One region of the Neobacillus sp. BP17 genome, then DNA from elsewhere that is predicted to be linked to it. Evidence: riboswitches for the same ligand, from Rfam matches in the RefSeq annotation. Region 1 holds a riboswitch; the other holds the start of a gene.

Region 1 (5,615 bases):
CAACCGATAACTAAAACACATTTCTATGTATCACAGATCTTTATGAATCACTTGGTTTTCTGTTCATTATTTCCAAATAAAGAAAGCTGCCAATGTTTGATCGGCAGCTTCAAGTTGTTATGTGGTAAAACCCTTTTGTGTTTTGATGTAAGACATCTGAAACTTCCTCAGCGGAAAGCTTTTTGAGCAGAGCGATTTTCCTTATGGATTCCTCGATCATATTCGGATGGGTCACTTTCCCCGCAAATGGACCTTCAAATGGCCAAGGACCATCGGTTTCAACCATCATAAGCTCGAGAGGATAGACGCTGACAAGCTGCTGGATTTCTTGTTCATACACCACATCCGGGGTAATAGAAATATGATAGCCGTTTCGTATCATACGGTCTATTGTTTTCTGATCCCCTTTAAACCAATGAAAATGCGCTTTGGAAACAGAATATTTTTCGAGAAGGTCACAAACGAGAGGTGCATCATCGTAAACAGCATGAAGAACAATCGGTTTGTCCCATATTTTCGCCTTCCTGATAAACACTTCCAATACTTCAAGATAAGGAGCAATTGAAATCCCCTGCTCTTGCCTTAAGTAGTATGGCAGACCCACCTCTCCTACAGCAATCATTTCGTCACAGTGGTCGTCCATCCAATTGAGCAGCCCGTTCAGCTCGTTTTCAGAAGGCAATGATTGTTCGGGATGGTAGCCAAAAGCAGGTTTTACCTTTTGATATTTTTGTGATAGTAAAAGGTTTCTTTTACTGGAATCCAAATGAAACGATACAGAAATCAAGGCCTCGATTTGGGCAGAATCCAATACCATCCGTTTGATTTCCTCATCCTGATAGTGATCCAAATGGATATGAGCGTCGATCATCTTCATTTGACTTCACCTACTAATTGGTAATATATATCCCTTTTGCATTGAATAAAGCTTTCATCCAGCAGAATCCCTTCGTGCCGCGGCCTATCAAAAGGAACCTCTATATTTGAAACGACCGTTGCTTGCTTACCAGACAGCATCATCACTCGATCGGATAGATACAGTGCTTCCTCAATATTGTGAGTAATAAAAAGAATCGTCCGTCGATGCGATTCCCACATGTCCATTAACCATTTCTGCATTTCAAACCGGGTTAGCTCATCTAAAGCGGAAAAAGGTTCATCAAGACAGATCACCTCTTGCGGGCTCAATAAGGCACGGATAAAAGCAGCTCGCTGCTTCATTCCTCCAGACAGCATGTGAGGATAGGCGTTTTCATAATCTGAGAGTCCGGCAATCGCCAGCATTTCTCGTGCTGCTTTTACGTCTTTTTTACCATGAAGCTCTTGGCCAAGAAGGACATTTTCAAGAATTGTCCTCCACGGGAAAAGAGAAGAAGTCTGAGGCATATAGCTAATAAAACCACGCTTGCCATTAATGCACTGGCCGTCTAATAGGATCTCCCCTTCATCTGGCGAAAGAATTCCTCCAATTAAATTGAAAATGGTGCTTTTTCCACTGCCTGAAGGACCAATAATAGAAACAAATTCATCTTTATTAATGGAAAAATCAAGGTCTTTCAGTACTTCATTTTGCCGGAAACGTTTCGAAACGTGTTGAAAACGAAGATAGCTCATTTTTTCTTATCCCCTTTCGGCTGCCAGCGAACCACTCTTTGTTCTATAAAAACGATGAAAAAGAAAAAAAAGAGGCTTAAGAACATGATCGTAAAAATGGCAACGAATACCCGATCCGTTCGAAAAGACGACGAGGCGAATGTCATAAAGACACCAATCCCTTGCTTGGCACCAAGCCATTCAGAAATAACGGCACCCATTACACTATACGTGGCAGAAACCTTAAAGCCTGAAAAAATCGAGGGCAGTGATGACGGCAGCTCCAATTTCCAAAAAAGCTGTGTTTTGGTTGCACCTGCCATTTTCATATAATGCTTCAACTCGGAAGGGGTTTGGCTAAATCCATCCAAAGCAGCGACTGTAATCGGAAAGAAACAAACAAGCGTGATGACAATCATTTTGGGCAATAATCCAAACCCAAACCAAATGACCAACAGTGGAGCCAGAACGATAATGGGAACATTTTGCGATAAAATCAACAATGGATAGAAAGAATCCCTTAAAACAGGCACCAGATGGAATAAAATAGCGACCGCCAGTCCAATGAATGCTCCAACGACAAATCCAAATAGTGAAATTTTAACCGTTGAAAACACATCAGGATAAAAATCACGCCAACCGGCAATGGCCTCAATGAAAATCTTTGATGGCGGCGGAAGAAGCCATTCCGGCACTTCTGCTATTTTAACAACAATCTCCCAAATGACAAACAAAAGGAGGAGAACCAAAATCGGTCTCCACCCTTTTCCAAGATTCTTCTTCATCATCGATATTTCTCCGTTAAGTCATCCATGGCAATGCCAGATGGCTGATAAAGGATTTTCACTTGAGAAATGACATTTTTGCTTCCCATTTCAATCATTCGTTCATTCATTTTTGAAATCACCGTAAATAATTCGTGGAGTTCGCCTTCCATGGTTGTTTCTAACGGGTGTACCTCATATTTCACACCAGATTCAGCAATGACTTTAATCGCTTCATCGACGTATGGAATGACGTCTTCTCCATCCTTTGTTTTCGGGATGATTTGAATGCTGATTAATGAATTCGCCATATTTTTCTACCCCCTACTGTTTTGGTAAAAATTCATTTGTAAATGCTTTTTTCGCATCTAATTTCTTATCTAGAAGTTTATTCTCATACATCCATTGGGCATAATTTTCCCAAATCTCTTGCTTTTGAATTCCCCATTCCTTTGCATCATCCTGATATTTCGGAGACAACCATTCTTGACTCTTCTTTACCAGCTTTGGATCTAAATCCGGTGCTGCTTTAATCAGGATATCTGCAGCTTGATCAGGGTTTTTAATGGCAAATTCATACCCCTTGGCAGCGGCATTTACGAATGCCTTAACCGTTTCTGGGTTCTCTTCAATCATCTTTTCGTTTGTTTCTAAAACAGGTGTATAGTAGTCCAGTTTGTCAGAGTAATCTGTTAAGTAAACCATATTAATTTTTTCATTACGAAGCTCTGCTTCTACACCAGTCCACCCATAGTAAATCCAAGCGAAATCGATGTCTCGTTTCACAGCCGTAAAAAAGTCGGTATCCCCCATGTTCACGATTTTCACCTTATTGGCATCAGCGTTTTCCTTTTTCATTAGAGAAGTGATGACAGATTTTTCGACTGGCGATCCCCATCCACCGTATGTTTTTCCTTCAAAATCCTTCGGAGATTGAATCTGTTTGCCAGCTGGTGAAGCGAATCCTGATGTATTGTGCTGAATCACTGCAGCGATCGATACGAGCGGTACCCCTTGTATCCGTGCCTGGGTAATCGCTTCTTGGTAACCTACACCAAACTGCGCCTTGCCAGAAGCGACTAGTTGGTCAGCACCAGTCTCACCCGGCATGATAATATCCACATCCAAGCCTTCTTTTTTAAAGAATCCTTTTTCTTTTGCTACATATAATCCAGTATGATTGGTATTTGGCGTCCAATCCAGTACAACCGAGACCTTTTTAAGCGGCTGTTTTTTTTCTTTTGTGTTTTCTGTTTCTTTTTTGCTGCTGCATCCAGTCACTAGAAGGACTGAAAGGAGTAGTACTAGCCATTTCTTCATGTTGTATCCCTCCATATGTAAAATAAAATCTAAAGTGAAACAAATGAAATAGAGCGAAACCTTAGTGTTGGTTAGAAGGCAAAAACTTGCTTAAACAAAATAAAGCACTCAGGCAAAGAACCTGAGTGCATATCAGCAAACAATTAATTGTTTAAGAATATGTTCCCTCCGCCGGTATCAACCAGATCAGGTTCCAAGGGTCATAAGTCTCACGGACTAAATCTCAACCGGCAACACCGGTTCCCCCACATTTCATCGTATTTCAGTTATTATTTTACTATTATATCAGTCAAGGCAGTCAATGCCAACTTATTTAATGTATTTTGCTTCTTTACAGCTGCCTTCCCTTTCCCGTATACATATGAACCTACTTCAATTTGGCAATGGCCTGTATCCAATCCTTACAACTAATACAAAAAAGATGCCCCATTCCAATGGAACATCTTTTTCTATTGAACCTTATCCTATTTGCTCCTCTGTCCCTGTTTCTTCAGAAGTCACATCCTCAATGGAAACAAACTCCTCCGACATTGGACGAAGTTTCTTGGATCCTACTAAGAAATAGTAGACAATCGCCACACCAAAAATCGTCAGAATCACACCTGCCAAAGGCAGCTCCACTCCAAACAATGGAATCGCTGCTAAAACACCGGACCAGCCATGACTAAAAGCCATATCATTAAATATATTGGATGATTGAACATGAGGTAAACCGGCCACGTAATAAATTGAGAGACCGATTAGTGCCAATACCGTTGCCACTAACTCAATGATAGCGGCACCTTTTACACCGATGAGGTTGACCAAAATAAATAAAATAAACATTCCGACCGTTGCATAAATGGCATTAATACTTGGGATTAAGAAATCGATATCCGAGCCAACAGAAACCGCAATCGCTGGAGGGGCAAACACGAATTCCAGTAAACAGCTAAACCAGTTATAAAGCCCAAATTGTTTAATATTACAACCACAAATTAGAAATGACTAATTTCTAGCCAAAAGCAAGAACAAAAAAGCACACGTTATTTCCTATACTCCACTCTAAAGAGGGGTTGCCGCTGCAACCCCAATTTTAATTTCTTATATCTAATATTTTAATAGGAAATACTTATTAACGAATTCTAACCTTGCGAAATCCATCAACTACAATCATAGCTATCGTTTTCATCAATCGTTAAATTTATACTCTCCATGTAGTTTGTCAGTTTTAATGGCGATTATATTTTTACAATTATGGAGAGGGAACCGAATGGTAAACGTGGTTCCTTTTCCTTTTTGGCTCTGGACGGTGATTTTTCCATGAAGCGAGTCAATAATGCGATAGCTCACCATGAGTCCTATGCCGGTTCCTTTTTCTTTCAGGGAATAAAATGGTTGTCCAAGACGTTTCACTTCGTCTTCATTCATCCCCACTCCCTCATCTTGGATTTGGATCATCACGTGCTGTGACTCCTGTTTCACGCAAATGGAAACCGCACCACCTTGAGGCATCGCTTCGATGCTATTTTTGATGATATTGAGGAAGGCTTGTTTCATTTTTGGGGGATGACCCAATATTGCACACTTTTGCTCCGGAAGTCGGACGTCTATGCTTACTTTTCGTTCTAAAGCATAGGAGTAGAGAATCTTGACGACTGTTTGTATTTTTTTGCAAACATCGACGGACTCTTTCGTATCCGCTTCTGGCTTGGCAAGCGAAAGATATTCAGTAATGACGTCATTCGTTCGATCCACTTCTTCTATACAAATTTGAACATACCTTTTATACGTATCTGAAATTGGCGATTCTAGAAGTAACTGGAGAAATCCTCGATTGGTCTGCATGGGATTTCGAACTTCATGAGCAAAGGAACTGGCCAATTCTCCGAGTATCTTATATTTTTCCGCCTGTTGAGCTTCCAGGTGTAACTGGGCATTTTCCCTTAGGGTTTCAAT
Region 2 (5,615 bases), 190 kb from region 1:
AGAAAGCCACGGATATTGCGCGGATTGTTGCCCAATCGTCCCTTGTGATAAATGGGTTACAGAATAAAAAAGCTGAGAAGGACATCCAAACATATGCGAATGATATCAAACGGTCCACCCATGTTGAATTCATCGTCGTCATGGACATGAATGGAATAAGAAAATCACATCCTAATCGGAATCTATTAGGCCAGCATTTTGTCGGTGGAGATGAAGGCCCGGTATTAAAAGGGAGAGAGCATATTTCGACTGCCGAAGGAACATTAGGATTATCATTACGCTCGTTCGTCCCTGTATTTGATGAGAAAAATAAACAAATAGGGGCCGTTGCCGTTGGGATCTCGTTAGAAAAAGTAAATCTGGCCATCGAACAGAGTAGAAGAATCATTTTGATTGGGGTCGGTGTGGGTGTTTTAGTTGGCATCCTAGGAGCTCTGTTTTTGGCAAGAAAAATTAAATCGATTCTGTTTGGCATGGAGCCTAGTGAAATAGCCAAACTGTTGGAAGAACGAAGTGCGATGCTGGAATCAACCAAGGAAGGGACGCTGGCGGTTGATCAAGATGGGATAACCACCCTCGTTAATAATGAAGGGGTTAGGCTCCTCCATATGGCCGGTATTGAAGGTCCTTTTTTAGGGAAAAGAGTGGACGAATACATGCCAAATACCAAACTTTCCACCGTCCTAGGGACTGGGGAAGCACAATTAGATCAAGAGCAGGAAATCAATCATATTACCATTCTAACCAACCGTGTCCCAGTAATCGTGAAGGGAAAGATTGTTGGAGCAATTGCCACCTTTCGAGAAAAAACTGAAATCAAGGAGTTAGCAGAACAATTGACCGGAGTCAAGTTATATGCAGAGGCACTTAGAACCCAATCACATGAATTCATGAACAAACTGCATGTAATTTCAGGTTTGGTCCATATGAAGGACTATCAAATGGTTTCGACGTACATTACCAAAATTGTGAATCACCAGCAGTCTGAGGTAGAATTTGTCGTCAGTCGTTTTAAAGATCCTGTATTAGCAGGGTTTATTTTAGGAAAACTTAGCTTTGCAAGGGAAAAAGGCTGTGAAATGATCATTGATGGAGAAGGATTGTTACCAGAACCGCACAGGCAGGAAACAACACATGAAGTGGTCACGATTCTTGGAAATTTAATTGATAATGCACTGGATGCGGTCGCGGACCAGCCGCTTAAAAAAGTAACGGTAAGGTTTGATTATTATGAAAATATCCTTGTGTTGGAGGTTCATGATACAGGACAAGGTATCGATGAGGAAATTATAAATAGCTTATGTGTGAAAGGATTTTCAACTAAGGGAGAAAATCGAGGAATTGGTTTATTTTTAGTACAGCGAAGCTTGGAAAAATTAGCAGGACAGTTAGAAATTCATTCTCAAAAAGGGAAAGGGACTGCTTTTATTGTTACGTTCCCATATAACAGTAAACAGTAACAATATTATGTTAACCTGATTATAAAAATGCAAAAAATAATTATATTATGTAAACTACCAATCGTATGTAACTATTTTCTTTACATTCTAGTTTCATAGCGTTATTATGTACTTAATTTAATAAACTAATCGATCTACTAGGGGTGCCCTGTTATCAGGCTGAGAGAAAACGCTATGTTTTTAACCCTTTGGACCTGATCTGGGTAATACCAGCGTAGGAAAGTAGCCAAGTGAATGTTTTTTCTCTGACTTACTAACCAGGTCCATTAATGGACCTGGTTTTTTTATTTTTTGGTTGTGTTTAACTTGTCAGTTGATTTCCGTTCCAGGCACTCCAATCAACAGAGTGCCAAACACAGCCTATTTTATAAAAAGAAATGGAGAGATTACAATGGAAAAAATTAATTTATATGAAACGTTGGAAAAAGTAAGAGAGGTAAACCCGCTTGTACATAATATCACTAATGTCGTGGTAACGAATTTTACCGCGAATGGGCTGCTCGCTTTAGGCGCTTCGCCTGTGATGGCGTATGCTGCTGAAGAAGTGGCGGAAATGGCTAAGATTGCTAGTGCACTGGTTTTGAATATTGGTACCTTAAACCCACAAACGGTGGATTCGATGATTATTGCCGGAAAAGCAGCCAATGAATCCAATGTACCGGTCATCTTTGATCCGGTTGGTGCTGGGGCTACCACGTACCGAACCGAAACTGCGCAACGAATCATGAGGGAAGTCAATGTTTCAGCGATTCGGGGAAACGCGGCTGAAATTGCAAATGTCCTGGGTGAAAAGTGGGAAATTAAAGGTGTTGATGCGGGGTCATCAGCGAATGAGGATATCGTGAGCCTTGCGATCAAAGCAGCAGAAACTTGGAATTGTGTGGTCATCATCACAGGAAAAGTGGATGTCGTTTCAGATGGCGAGACTAGCTATCTTGTTAACAACGGCCACCCAATCATGACAAAAGTGACCGGTATGGGGTGCTTGTTAACCTCAGTGATTGGGGCGTTTGCAGGAGTGGAGAAGGACCTGCTTATAGCTTCCGTGGGAGCTTTAACATCCTATGAGGTTGCCGCTGAAAAGGCAGCTGCGAAAACAGCTGAAAAGGGAACAGGAAGTTTCCAAATCGAATTCTTAAACCAATTATCACTTGTTTCAAATGAGGATATCAATCTTTATAGTTCTTTCAAAAAAGTTAATTAAGTGGGGTAATTTAAATGAAAAAAGCATTAACAATTGCAGGTTCAGATAGTGGCGGCGGGGCAGGAATACAAGCCGACATAAAGACATTTCAGGAATTAGATGTATTTGGAATGTCGGCGTTAACAGCAGTAACAGCCCAAAATACATTAGGAGTTCACGGAGTTTATCCAATGTCGAGAGAGGCAGTGGTCAAGCAAATCGAAGCTATCGGCTCGGATATTGGTGCCGATGCCGTGAAAACAGGAATGCTTTTCAATGCTGAAATCATCGAGGCGGTTGCCGCTCAAATCAAGATTTTTGGTTGGGAGAATGTAGTGGTTGATCCAGTTATGATTGCCAAAGGTGGCGCATCACTGCTGCAAATGGAAGCTATTTCTGCCATGAAAAAAAGCTTGTTGCCAGTTTCCAAAGTAATTACACCGAATATCCCGGAGGCAGAAGTCCTAACGGGGATGACTATTCTGACCTTAGAGGATAAACAGGAGGCCGCTAGAAGACTCCATGATTTAGGTGTGAAACACGTTGTGATTAAAGGCGGTCACGATGAAAACCAATCCGAGTCGACTGATTTATTGTTTGATGGGAAGGAATATTACACCTTTACAAGTCCTCGAATTGATACAAAGAACACACATGGTACAGGTTGTACTTTTTCGGCAGTAATTACCGCAGAACTTGCTAAGGGTGCGACTGTTTATGAAGCCGTTTTGACAGCGAAAGATTTTATTCAAGCTGCGATTGAAGATCAATTGGAGATTGGTCAAGGACATGGACCTACGAACCATTGGGCGTATGGAAAAAGAAACCTTGTAAAGGAGCTACCCGTGACATGATTGATTTGAGAGAGGCGTTACGTGTTTATTTTATAATGGGCAGCAACAACTGTTTGAAAGAACCCGCTGAAGTATTAAAGGAGGCAATATCAGGTGGGATTACGCTTTTTCAATTTCGTGAAAAAGGGGAAAGTGCACGAACTGGTTCTGAAAAATATGCACTGGCAAAAGAACTCCAAACTCTTTGCAGAAACCATCAAATTCCTTTCATTGTGAATGATGATATCGACTTGGCTGTGGAGATTGATGCAGATGGTGTTCATATCGGGCAAGAAGATGAATCGGTAAAAATGGTACGAGAGAAAATCGGTGCGAACAAAATTCTTGGGGTATCCGTCCATACGACAGAAGAAGCCATGGCAGCGATCCAAGAAGGAGCAGATTATTTTGGAATTGGCCCTGTGTTTCCGACAAGGACAAAAGCGGATGCCAAGCCATCACGAGGGACGACACTGATTGAAAAGCTAAGAAATGAGGGTTGTGAAATGCCGATTGTTGGCATCGGCGGGATTACAATCCAAAATGCTCGGTCCGTGATTGATGCGGGGGCAGATGGAGTTTCTGTAATTACGGCTATAAGTCAGGCAGAATCCCCTTTGGAAGCTGCGAAAGCATTAAGAAATAGTGTGATGTTTAAAGGGGTGGTCTAATCCGTGAATAAGACTCGCAAATTGACGTTGACGGCCATGATGATTGCGATTGGAACACTTACAAGTAACCTATTCTATATTCCAATCGGTTTTACAAAGGTCTTTCCTATTCAACATTTTATGAATGTCATATCAGCGGTGTTGTTAGGACCTTATTATGCTGTCGCTCAGGCCTTTGGTGTTTCATTGCTTAGAAATTTGTTGGGAACAGGATCGCTTTTTGCCTTTCCGGGGAGTATGGTAGGAGCCTTGCTCGCCTCACTATTATTCTGGAAAACTAGAAAACTATATCTAGCTTTTATTGGTGAAGTAATAGGGACAGGAATCCTTGGTGCCATGCTTTCTTACCCTATAGCTACTCTTTTCCTTGGTCAAAAGGCAACATTATTTGGATTTATTCCCTTATTTATTTTCAGCTCGTTTGCAGGGGCGCTGCTAGGGTTCCTTATTTTAACTGTTTTTTTAAGAAAGAAAGTATTGATTGTTAATGAAAATGACACAACCATCAGGAATTAACTATAAGGGCGTGAACAAATGAAAGAGGATCTGCTTGGTAAAATCTCACAAGAAGTAGAAGCGAGAGAAGCGGAATTAATTGAATTGTTGTCGACACTCATTGCTTTCCCAACGGAAAGTCCTCCTGCGCGGAATACGAATGAGGTGCAGGATTTTATAAAAGGATATTTAGAAGATCTGGGATTTCACACTGATAAGTGGGATGTCTATCCGAGAGATCCTAATGTCGTAGGTGTTTTACTAGGGGAATCCCCTGATCAATTTAATAGTTTAATTGTAAATGGTCACGTGGACGTCGCTGAAGTGGGGGATTCTACAGCGTGGAAGGAGTCTCCATTTTCAGCATACTGCAAAGATGGCCATATATATGGACGTGGTGTCGCTGATATGAAGGGCGGACTTGCAGCATCACTGATTGCGATTAAACTTTTAAAAGAACTGGGAATTTCACTTCAAGGCAATCTTCAATTTCAATCTGTTATTGGCGAAGAGGTTGGGGAGGCAGGTACCCTGGCATGCATGGAAAGAGGTTATACCGCTGACTATGCGGTTGTGGTAGATACCAGTGATTTACATATTCAAGGGCAGGGCGGCGTAATTACGGGATGGATTACCATTCAAAGCAACGAGACCTACCATGATGGAATCAGAAGGAAGATGATCCATGCTGGTGGCGGCGTTCAAGGGGCAAGCGCGATTGAGAAAATGATGAAGATAATTGCTGGACTTCAAGAGTTAGAACGTCACTGGGCAATTACCAAAAGCTATGAAGGCTTTCCTCCTGGTACCAATACGATTAATCCCGCGGTGATTGAAGGTGGACGCCATGCAGCATTTGTGGCTGATCGCTGTGCGCTTTGGGTTACTGTTCATTTTTACCCAGATGAAGACTTTGAAGAGGTCATTAAAGAAATCGAAGAGCATATTGGAGCAGTTGCAGCTGCAGACCCCT

The links. A riboswitch is a leader RNA that binds a small molecule or an ion and turns the genes downstream of it on or off. The one in region 1 is predicted to bind thiamine pyrophosphate.
Region 2: another riboswitch for thiamine pyrophosphate. It lies ahead of thiM (hydroxyethylthiazole kinase); the one in region 1 lies ahead of AC4QJR_RS12560 (ABC transporter substrate-binding protein).

Annotation. Positions count from the first base shown of each region.
Region 1 covers NZ_CM184198.1:2,587,762-2,593,376, reverse strand. Annotated here, with positions in the region: gene AC4QJR_RS12580 (TatD family hydrolase) at 110-877, opposite strand; gene AC4QJR_RS12575 (ABC transporter ATP-binding protein) at 874-1,614, opposite strand; gene AC4QJR_RS12570 (ABC transporter permease) at 1,611-2,378, opposite strand; gene AC4QJR_RS12565 (thiamine-binding protein) at 2,378-2,668, opposite strand; gene AC4QJR_RS12560 (ABC transporter substrate-binding protein) at 2,682-3,677, opposite strand; TPP riboswitch at 3,824-3,934, opposite strand; gene AC4QJR_RS12555 (hypothetical protein) at 4,137-4,592, opposite strand; gene AC4QJR_RS12550 (ATP-binding protein) at 4,848-5,615, opposite strand, start outside.
Region 2 covers NZ_CM184198.1:2,400,758-2,406,372, forward strand. Annotated here, with positions in the region: gene dcuS (DcuS/MalK family sensor histidine kinase) at 1-1,460, shown strand, start outside; TPP riboswitch at 1,590-1,698, shown strand; gene thiM (hydroxyethylthiazole kinase) at 1,852-2,664, shown strand; gene thiD (bifunctional hydroxymethylpyrimidine kinase/phosphomethylpyrimidine kinase) at 2,679-3,497, shown strand; gene thiE (thiamine phosphate synthase) at 3,494-4,147, shown strand; gene thiW (energy coupling factor transporter S component ThiW) at 4,151-4,663, shown strand; gene AC4QJR_RS11565 (acetylornithine deacetylase) at 4,682-5,615, shown strand, end outside.